Regions from separate parts of the Oceanobacter sp. 5_MG-2023 genome, predicted to be linked through region 1. Evidence: predicted binding sites of a transcription regulator. Region 1 holds the regulator's gene; each other region holds the start of a gene.
What was found. The regulator sigma-54, encoded in region 1, starts transcription at its own class of promoters, with help from an activator protein. The targets are predictions, from matches to a motif close to TGGCACNNNNNTTGCTNT.
Positions count from the first base shown of each region.

Region 2: the regulator sigma-54 is predicted to act here: its motif matches at 1,357-1,374, upstream of hmpA (NO-inducible flavohemoprotein).
Region 3: the regulator sigma-54 is predicted to act here: its motif matches at 1,583-1,600, upstream of nifH (nitrogenase iron protein).

Region 1 covers NZ_JAUORS010000007.1:111,070-114,228, reverse strand. The annotation lists gene rapZ (RNase adapter RapZ) at 1-327, opposite strand, end outside; gene ptsN (PTS IIA-like nitrogen regulatory protein PtsN) at 352-810, opposite strand; gene raiA (ribosome-associated translation inhibitor RaiA) at 814-1,116, opposite strand; gene Q4551_RS06770 (RNA polymerase factor sigma-54) at 1,167-2,657, opposite strand; gene lptB (LPS export ABC transporter ATP-binding protein) at 2,786-3,159, opposite strand, start outside.
Region 2 covers NZ_JAUORS010000004.1:168,360-171,518, forward strand. The annotation lists gene Q4551_RS04680 (NnrS family protein) at 1-66, opposite strand, end outside; gene hmpA (NO-inducible flavohemoprotein) at 99-1,289, opposite strand; gene norR (nitric oxide reductase transcriptional regulator NorR) at 1,473-3,026, shown strand; gene Q4551_RS04695 (hypothetical protein) at 3,137-3,159, opposite strand, start outside.
Region 3 covers NZ_JAUORS010000005.1:153,204-156,362, reverse strand. The annotation lists gene Q4551_RS05370 (SIR2 family protein) at 311-1,162, opposite strand; gene nifH (nitrogenase iron protein) at 1,751-2,635, shown strand; gene nifD (nitrogenase molybdenum-iron protein alpha chain) at 2,782-3,159, shown strand, end outside.

The DNA.
Region 1 (3,159 bases):
GGTGAGGGGGTGTTTGCGACGGGTGGAGCTGAAGCGTTGTAGCAGGACTTCTTCGGTGGCATCCAGAAATACAATATCGACCTGGCGATACTGTCCGGGTAAGCAGGTCAGTACCTGGGTCAGCTGTTCCATGGCGTCGGGCAAATTACGCACATCGACACTGACAGCGACATTGGCGCGTTTTTCGGCGCTGTAGGGTAAATCCGCCAGTGCGGGCAACAGATCAACCGGCAGGTTGTCGATGCAATAAAAACCGAGATCTTCGAGCACGGCCAAAGCGCTGGACTTGCCTGAGCCAGAGCGGCCACTGATCACAACCAGGCGCATGATGCGGTCTCCGTATTGGTCTGGTTAGTGGTTGGCCAACGCTCGTTGGTACAGTTCCTGATCGCTGCTGGCACTACGCAATTGCTGACGGTAATCATTCTGACTGAAATTTTGCGCCAGTGTGGCGAGAATTTGCAGATGATCGTCCGTTGCTTCTTCAGGGACTAATAAAGCAAATACGAGGTCAACCGGTTGATGGTCAATGGCATCAAAATCGATGGCCTCTTGCAAGTGAAGTAACACGCCGACGGCTTGTTCGCATTGCCGTAAACGACAATGGGGGATTGCGATGCCTTCACCTATGCCAGTACTGCCCAGACGTTCACGTCCAAGCAGGCGTTCAAACACTTCGTCCGAACTGCTGCCGTCAACTTTTTCGGCAATCAGTCCGGCAAGAAACTCCAGCAATTTTTTTTTGCTGGTAATGGCGACGTCGGTACGGGTGCATTCTGGCAGTAGAATATCGGCAATCGCAATGCTCATAGGTCAACCTTGCCCGTGCTGTCGGGCAATCAGTTTTTCTTTGTGTTTCAGGAGTTGACGGTCCAGTTTGTCGGCCAGCAAATCAATGGCGGCATACATATCGTCGTGAGTTGAGGTGGCGTGAAAGTCAGCACCACTGGCATGCAGGGTGGCTTCTGCCTGTTGTCGGCCTTTTTCCAGGGTCAGTGTGATCTGGCCAGAAGTAATCGGGTCGACATGACGCTCAAGACGAACCAGTTTTTCCTTGACGTATGCTTCCATGGCTTCGGTCACTTCAACATGGTGTCCACTGATATTGATGCTCATAAACGGCTCCTTATCGCTCGCTTGTATCGAACAGAGATCGACGCTATCGATCAGATCAATTGTTTCCGCTCATTGGAAGGCGGAATCATCATGGCTTCACGGTATTTGGCCACCGTGCGGCGTGCAACCTGAATGCCCTTGTCGCCCAGCACAATGGCAATTTTGTTATCACTCAGGGGTTTACGCGGATTTTCTTCGCTGATCAGTTTTTTGATCATGGCGCGAATGGCGGTGGATGAACATTCGCCACCGGCGTCAGTACTGACGTGGCTGGAGAAGAAATACTTCAGCTCGAAAATACCACGAGGTGTGTGCATGAATTTTTGCGTAGTGACCCGTGAAATGGTTGATTCATGCATACCAACGGCATCGGCAATATCATGCAATACCAGAGGTTTCATGGCTTCTTCGCCCTGTTCAAAGAAGTCGATTTGGTACTCGACAATTTTGGTGGCGACTTTCAGCAGGGTTTCGTTGCGGCTTTGCAGGCTTTTGATAAACCAGCGCGCTTCTTGCAAATGGTCTTTGAGGAAGGCGTTGTCGGCACTGCTGTCGGAACGTCGCACCAGTGAGGCGTAGTCGGAGTTGACGCGCAGCTTGGGGGCGATATCCGGGTTAAGCTCAACACGCCATTCATCACGGATATTACGAACAATCACGTCCGGTACCACGTATTCCGACTGCTCGGAGCTGATATCAGCGCCCGGCTTGGGGTTGAGTTCTTTAACCAGACGCAGGACGGCTTTGAGGTCTTCTTCCTTGAGCCGGGTTTTGCGCATCAGGGTGGGGTAATCTTTACTGCCCAGCAGGGCGATGTAGTCGCCGATCACCAATTTGGCTTCTGCCAGCCAGGGTGTTTCGGCAGGTAGCTGGTTGAGCTGCAGAATCAGGCATTCACGCAGGTCGCGGGCAAAAACACCGGCGGGGTCAAACTGTTGCAAGCGTTTGAGGACGGCCTGGATTTCATCTTCTTCAACACCCAGTTCCGGGTCAATTGAACCGAGTATGTCGTCGATGGTGGTGTGCAGATAGCCATCGTCATCAACCCCGTCGATCAGCATGGTGGCGATCTCGCGATCGGTGTCACTCATGGGAGTCAGGTTCAGCTGCCATTCAAGATGATCTTGCAGGTCGTCTGTGGTGGCATGACGGGAGTCATAATCAAAGTCGTCATCGCCAACCGGGCCAGAGCCTGAGGAAACCCCGGCCGTGGTCTGGAACGTATCATCCCAGTTGCTATCGACTGGCAGATCATCTGGCATCTTGTCATCAGACCATTGCTCACCCAGTTCCTGGGTGTCGGCATCGGTCGTGGCCGCTGTTGCGGTGACTTCCCTTTCCTGATCTGCATTGGTTTGCTGTGCATCCGGAAAGTCGTCGTGCTCGGACTCTTCGAATTCCAGCATGGGGTTGGAGTCCAGGGCTTCCTGGATTTCCTGTTGCAGATCGAGGGTAGACAATTGCAGCAGTCGAATTGCCTGTTGCAGCTGAGGGGTCATGGTCAGCTGCTGACCCATTTTTAACTGAAGCGATGCTTTCATACAGCGTTATTATTCATCGGTTGTCGGCATGGTCTGTGCATTATACGCCAGCCTGTGAGACAGGGAATGCTTTTCATGGTGGCGAATGAAACAGCGCTGGGCATCATAGCCCTGCAAGCCGATAAGATTCAAAGATGGAAGTCATGACCAAGGTAGATAGCCCGAACCTGTTCGTTGGCGAGTACATCATCAGCGCTGCCTTCGGCAATTATGTGTCCACCGCCTACGATATAGGCTTTTTCACAAATTGCGAGAGTTTCGCGGACGTTGTGGTCAGTAATCAGTACGCCGATGCCACGTGCCTTGAGTTGACGAATGATATCCATAATGTCAGCGACCGAGATCGGATCAACACCGGCAAAGGGTTCATCCAGCAAAATAAAGGAGGGTTCGGCGGCCAGGGCGCGGGCTATTTCGACCCGTCGTCGTTCGCCACCAGACAGGGCCATGCCGAGGCTGGTACGAATGTGCTGAATGTGAAATTCATCCAGTAGCTGTTCCA
Region 2 (3,159 bases), on a different contig from region 1:
AAATGCCAGAGCAAACCATGCCCATTCCGGCTGCTGTGATGATGAGGTTAGCGCTGGTCTGGTCATGGTAATGGTTGCTCCTGCATCCGTGTCAGGCGTCAGACTGCCGCTATGGCAAGTTCCTCTGCCGGGCCAAAGAATTCATGATGACGTTGCTCTTCAGGTATCGCCAACGCATCACAGAGTTGGTTAATGCATACCATAAAAGGTTTGGGGCCAAGGAAGTAGATCTGGGCGTCTCGGCTTTCAGGCAGCACAGGTGCCAGCATATCCTGATTCAGGAAGCCGGTGGCATCTGGTGTATCTCCTGGCAGCGGTTTTTCGTAAATAATGAAGCTTTTCAGGTTGGCATACTGGCTGGCCAATGCCTCGACGTGCTCTTTAAAAGCGTGGTGTTGGCTGTCGATTGCCGCGTGAACAAACACGATCGGGCGACCGTCCGACACGCAGCTGTTGAGCATGCTGATTGCGGGTGTTATCCCGACCCCTCCTGTTATCAATACCAGTGGCTGTTCGGATTTTGGCGGTAAGACAAAATTACCGGCTGGTGCTGTCAGCATGACTTCGTCACCCGGTCTGGCTCTGTTATGCAGGTATCCGGATACCGTGCCATTGGCTTCTTTTTTTACTGAAATCCGCAGGCCACGTTTACCAGGGGCATCGGAGAGGCTGTAGTTGCGGCGCAGCGATTGGCCATCAATATCGAGTATCAGTGCTATGTACTGGCCAGGAGTGAAATCGATATTCTCTTCACCCTCTGTCGGGATCAGGTAAAACGATGAAATAACCGCGCTTTCTTTTTCGATACGCTCAATCACAAAACGGCGCTCTCCGCGCCAGCCACCCCGACGCTGGGCATGGTCGGAATAAAGCCCTTCTTCTACCTGAATCAGCAAGTCGGCCAGTTGCTGATAAGCCGCTCCCCAGGCATCGGCAATATCCGGTGTTACCGCGTCGCCCAGTACTTCACCAATAGCCTCCATCAGGCACTCCCCAACGATCGGGTAATGTTCCGGAAGAATATTCAAGGCGCAGTGTTTATGAGCGATCAGTCCAACAGCGCTGCCAAGGGCATCCAGATTGTCGATATGGGTGGCATAAGCTACCAGGGCGTTGGCGAGTGCCTGACGCTGGGTGCCTTTTTGCTGGTGTGTCTGGTTAAACAGATCTGCCACCGCAGGGTAACGGCGGAACATCAGAGGATAAAAGCATTCAGTAATCTCTCGGGAATGAGCACCGACAACCGGGGCGGTTGCTTTGATGATGTCGATTTGGCTGGGGGATAGCATCGGATGTTGTCCTCTTGGCGCACCGGCAGGTGGGCGCTGTCTGTAAAAGTTAATGTTCCTCCGGTTCTTTCCAATAACTGTGCCATTTATAACTTATTGATATGTAAGGAGTAATTTCTATTGGGTCTTTTTTACATCAAGCGGGTGTGGTTGAAATGACCTCATCGAGGTAATATTGACAACATGCCATTTAAACATTACATCTCAGTCATCGAAGACCTTAGCCGTGAGTTGCCAGTTGATGTTCGGTACCGTCGTTTATTGGAAGCTATCCGGCACACCATTCCCTGTGATGCCATCGCACTCTTGCGGCTCTCGGGCGAAGTGTTGCGGCCCATTGCCTTTCTGGGGCTGCGCGAAGAAACCCGGGGAAGACATTTTCATCCGGATCATCACCCCAGGCTGAAACAAATCCTTGAGCACCAACGGCTGATCCGGTTTCCTGCGGATTCGCTGCTCCCAGACCCATATGACGGCCTGATGCGCTTGCCCGGCATTGATCCTCGCGTGCACGACTGCATGGGAATGTCGATTCAGGTTGATGGGCGCAACTGGGGCGTCATTACCCTGGATGCTTCTCGCCCGGGACAGTTTGATGAAACGATTCCTCATGCCGAGGAGCTGGCAATTACCCTGACCCGTGCGGTGATTACCGCAGCAGAACGCATTGCAACACTGCGACAGCAGATCAACCGTGGGCAACAGGTAACCGAAGCACTTAATCGGGAACGTCTTTCAACCGGCGTCGTGGGTACCAGTACCGAGATCATGCGGCTGATCAGTGACGTGGACGTTGTGGCACCTACTTCCATGACGGTATTGATTGAAGGCGAGACCGGGGTTGGCAAAGAGTTGATTGCCCGCCGCTTGCATATGCAATCGGCGCGAGCGGACAAACCTCTGATTTACCTGAATTGTGCCGCCTTGCCAGAGACCTTGGCGGAGGCCGAGCTGTTCGGCCACACCCGTGGCGCATTCACCGGGGCCAGTCAGGCTCGGGCCGGTCGCTTTGAATTGGCGGATGGCGGGACACTGTTTCTTGATGAAATCGGTGAATTGCCCATGACCTTGCAAGCGACGCTGCTCCGGGTGCTGCAAGAAGGTGAAATCCAGCGGGTCGGCAGTGATGAGACACACAAGGTCGATGTGCGGATGGTTGCTGCGACCAACCGTAACCTGAAGCACGAAGTGGCTGCCGGCCGTTTTCGGGAAGACCTGTATCACCGCTTAAGTGTTTTTCCTCTTAGGGTGCCCGCTCTGCGAGAGCGTCACCGGGATGTGCTGGAGTTGGCAGAGTTCTTCCTGGAACGTCTGCAACACCGCCTGAATGTTCAAAAGCTGCTGTTGACAGCGGATGCACGCGAGACCTTGTTACGTTATCAGTGGCCGGGCAATGTCCGGGAGTTGGAACACGTTCTGGGGCGTGCTGCGCTTCGGGCACAACAACAATCCCGGGCACAAGCACCTGGTCGAGCACTGGTGTATATCGATAGCCGGGCCTTGGCGCTGGGAGATATCGAGGTTCAACCACCAGGCCCAGAGGAAGATCACCCTGATCATGGGGCAGAGGCATTATCCGGCTCCTTGACTGAGCTGACCCGACAATATCAAACCCGGCTGATTGGTCGGGTACTGACAGAGCAGGGCGGTAACGTGTCGGCGGCTGCCCGTGTACTTCAGGTCGACCGGAGTAATTTGCTCCGGCTGGTAAAACGGCTTGGCATCCATGTTGGATAAGGCTGCTGATAAATCGGCCTAGCACCCTGTTAACAGGCAATAAAATAGTTGGCTAAAATTAGTGACGAAGGGGCAAGAGGCAGCTGTTTTTTGTCCTTGTTAACTGTTTGTTAAGTGTCATTTCGTAACCACT
Region 3 (3,159 bases), on a different contig from region 1:
CTGTTTTTGAACAGGATTACCCACTATGTCAAGGTATAGTCTTTTTGTATGACAAAACAAGGCAAGTTGGATAAGGCAAGAGGGGCGTGCTGAAAGGTCTTATGGTGTGTTATCCAGGGCAGAAGCACGGAAGACTGTATGGGGGAGAAGGCCCGGGGCCGGGTCAGTAATACGACAACAGAGAGGATGGTGAGAACAGAAATGAGGAGTCAATATCAGCCCTCTCACCCACCACGATTAGGCTGAGAGGGCTGAAGCCCATTGGTACGGGTCCAATAAGGGCAACAGGTATCAAGCTATCAACAAGGTATCAAGCCGTCAGTGCTTGTGCTTCGGCCATCAGTTCACTGAAATCGGCTTCAACAATCACCAGGTTCTTTTTGTCGCAGAAGCGACGTTCTTTATCATTGGGTTCGGGCATCAAGACCCAGCCCGCCGGTTCGCCAGCGCTGTACATAATGTCGCTCAACACCATGCGTTCGGTGTCCCGTTGCATCCGCATACCAGCAAACAGGTATTGTTTGCCCTGACGGTATTGTTTGAGGAAACCAGGAATGGCGAAACCTCCCATCAGTTCAGTGATGTAGTCAACATAGTCGGCGTCAGAAGCGATATAACAAGGCTCGGGGACCGGAGTACCCATGGGCTTGAACAGGATCGGCAATTGGCTGTCGACGCTGTCTTGGTCTATTTCGCTGTAGTCACTGCCATCGGACTGGAAAATCCGGAAACGATAGTCGGTGCCAGCGATACGAGAGATACCTACGATCAGGGTATGGGGGCGGCCCTGATAGGCATTCTGCAGCTGGGTGTCGCGATTGATATCAACAATGTAAGGCAGTTCCATATCCGCCAGCCACTGGTGGAAGGGGGACTGGGTCCATTGGCGTTCGCCATACTGGGTGGTCAGAAAGCGCTCGATAAATTTGCGGCCCTTTTTGTTTTCCAGGTTCATCGCCGCACGGGGGAATTCATACATCAGTCGCGGGGCCATGGGTTTACCGCCATTCATTGCCAGTATCAGACTGTCACTGTCGGCAGGAATCGCTTCGCCAGTGGTGGTTTCTACGACACCGTTTAATGTTTCCGCACCCAGGTACGGAATGATCTGCCCTGTACGCAGACCGTTGGTCAGTGTTTGCAGAAGCTCCGAGCTTGCCATGTGGGATTCCTCTCTGTCGTCATATTGGATAAATCGCTTGAGCGTTACCGTGACTGCTTCAATATTCAGGCCAGATTGATGGCGGGCCAGTCTGTTCCGCCAGATCGGCTGTCTGCGCCCTGTGGCCGCTGAATTTCTCTCCTCCCGGCCTTGTTTTTTTGTGTAGCAAAGCAACCGTACGGCTGTTTTTTGGCGTAAAGACGACATTCAGATATAGCTACTTATATAGACTTTTTATCCCCGGATATGGCGATCGATATATGACAATAATCTGACATCAATAGAATCGTCAAAACCCGACAAATTGTTTGTTGGGTGTAGTACATCGTCACTGTTGTTGTCGTGATACATACTGATAATAAATCCTTAACAAAAATAAAAATAACTTAAAAAACAATTACTTATATATTTTATTCGGAATGGCATGAGGTCTGCAGTATTGGACTGGTGAACAGGCAGCACAGGCTTTCGGTAAATGCCGGAAGCGACTGATTTGTTATCAGTAGTGCCAACGAAGCACGGTTGCCTGCCTCCCCGAACCCTTAAGGGTAAAGGTCCTCGCTCGGAAATTTACAGGAGATACAGACTATGGCTATGCGTCAATGCGCCATTTATGGCAAAGGCGGTATCGGTAAGTCCACTACCACTCAGAATCTGGTGGCTGCTCTGGCAGAAGCTGGCAAAAAAGTAATGATTGTTGGCTGCGATCCAAAAGCAGACTCCACTCGTTTGATCCTTCACTCCAAAGCTCAGAACACCATTATGGAAATGGCTGCTGAAGCAGGCACCGTGGAAGATCTGGAACTGGAAGACGTACTGAAAGCCGGCTACGGCGATATCCGTTGCGTTGAATCCGGTGGTCCAGAGCCAGGTGTTGGTTGTGCCGGTCGCGGTGTTATCACGGCCATTAACTTCCTGGAAGAAGAAGGCGCTTACGAAGACGATCTGGATTTCGTTTTCTATGACGTACTGGGTGACGTGGTGTGTGGTGGTTTCGCCATGCCAATTCGTGAAAACAAAGCGCAAGAAATCTACATCGTATGCTCTGGCGAGATGATGGCTATGTATGCAGCCAACAACATCTCCAAAGGCATCGTGAAATATGCCAACTCCGGCGGTGTTCGTCTGGCTGGCCTGATCTGTAACTCTCGTAACACTGACCGTGAAGATGAGCTGATCGAAGCACTGGCTGCCAAAATCGGCACTCAGATGATCCACTTCATCCCACGTGACAACGTAGTACAGCGTGCAGAAATCCGTCGTATGACTGTGATTGAGTACGATCCAACCGCTAAACAAGCGGATGAGTATCGTGCCCTGGCCAACAAAATCATCGACAACAAAAAACTGGTTATTCCACAGCCTGTGACTATGGATGAGCTGGAAGAGTTGTTGATGGAATTCGGCATCATGGAAGAAGAAGACGCTTCTGTCGTCGGTAAAACTGCTGCTGAGCTCGCTGCCGAAGCTTAAGCGGTCGGGCTGAGCTGACTCTCCTGAGTTGGCTGCCCATGCTCGGGATAGGACAGATTGGTCCTATCGGAACCCGTGTTGCGCAGGTACCCCCTCACTTGCGCAACCCGGTCTGTTACCCGTTATTAACTTGAAGGAGGCTCACCATGGCCATGTCCCGCGATGAAGTAGAATCGTTGATTCAGGAAGTGCTTGAGGTCTATCCAGAAAAAGCCAAAAAAGACCGCGCCAAGCACTTGACTCCAAACGACCCTGAACTCGAACAATCCAAGAAATGTATTACGTCCAACAAAAAATCCTTGCCCGGTGTAATGACCATTCGTGGTTGTGCCTATGCTGGTTCCAAGGGTGTGGTATGGGGTCCTATCAAGGACATGATCCATATCTCTCACGGCCCGGTTGGTTGTGGTCAATACAGCCGTGCAGGACGTCGTAACTACTACATCGGTACCACAGGGGTGAACACCTTTGTGACCATGAACTTTACCTCGGATTTTCAGGAAAAAGACATCGTCTTCGGTGGT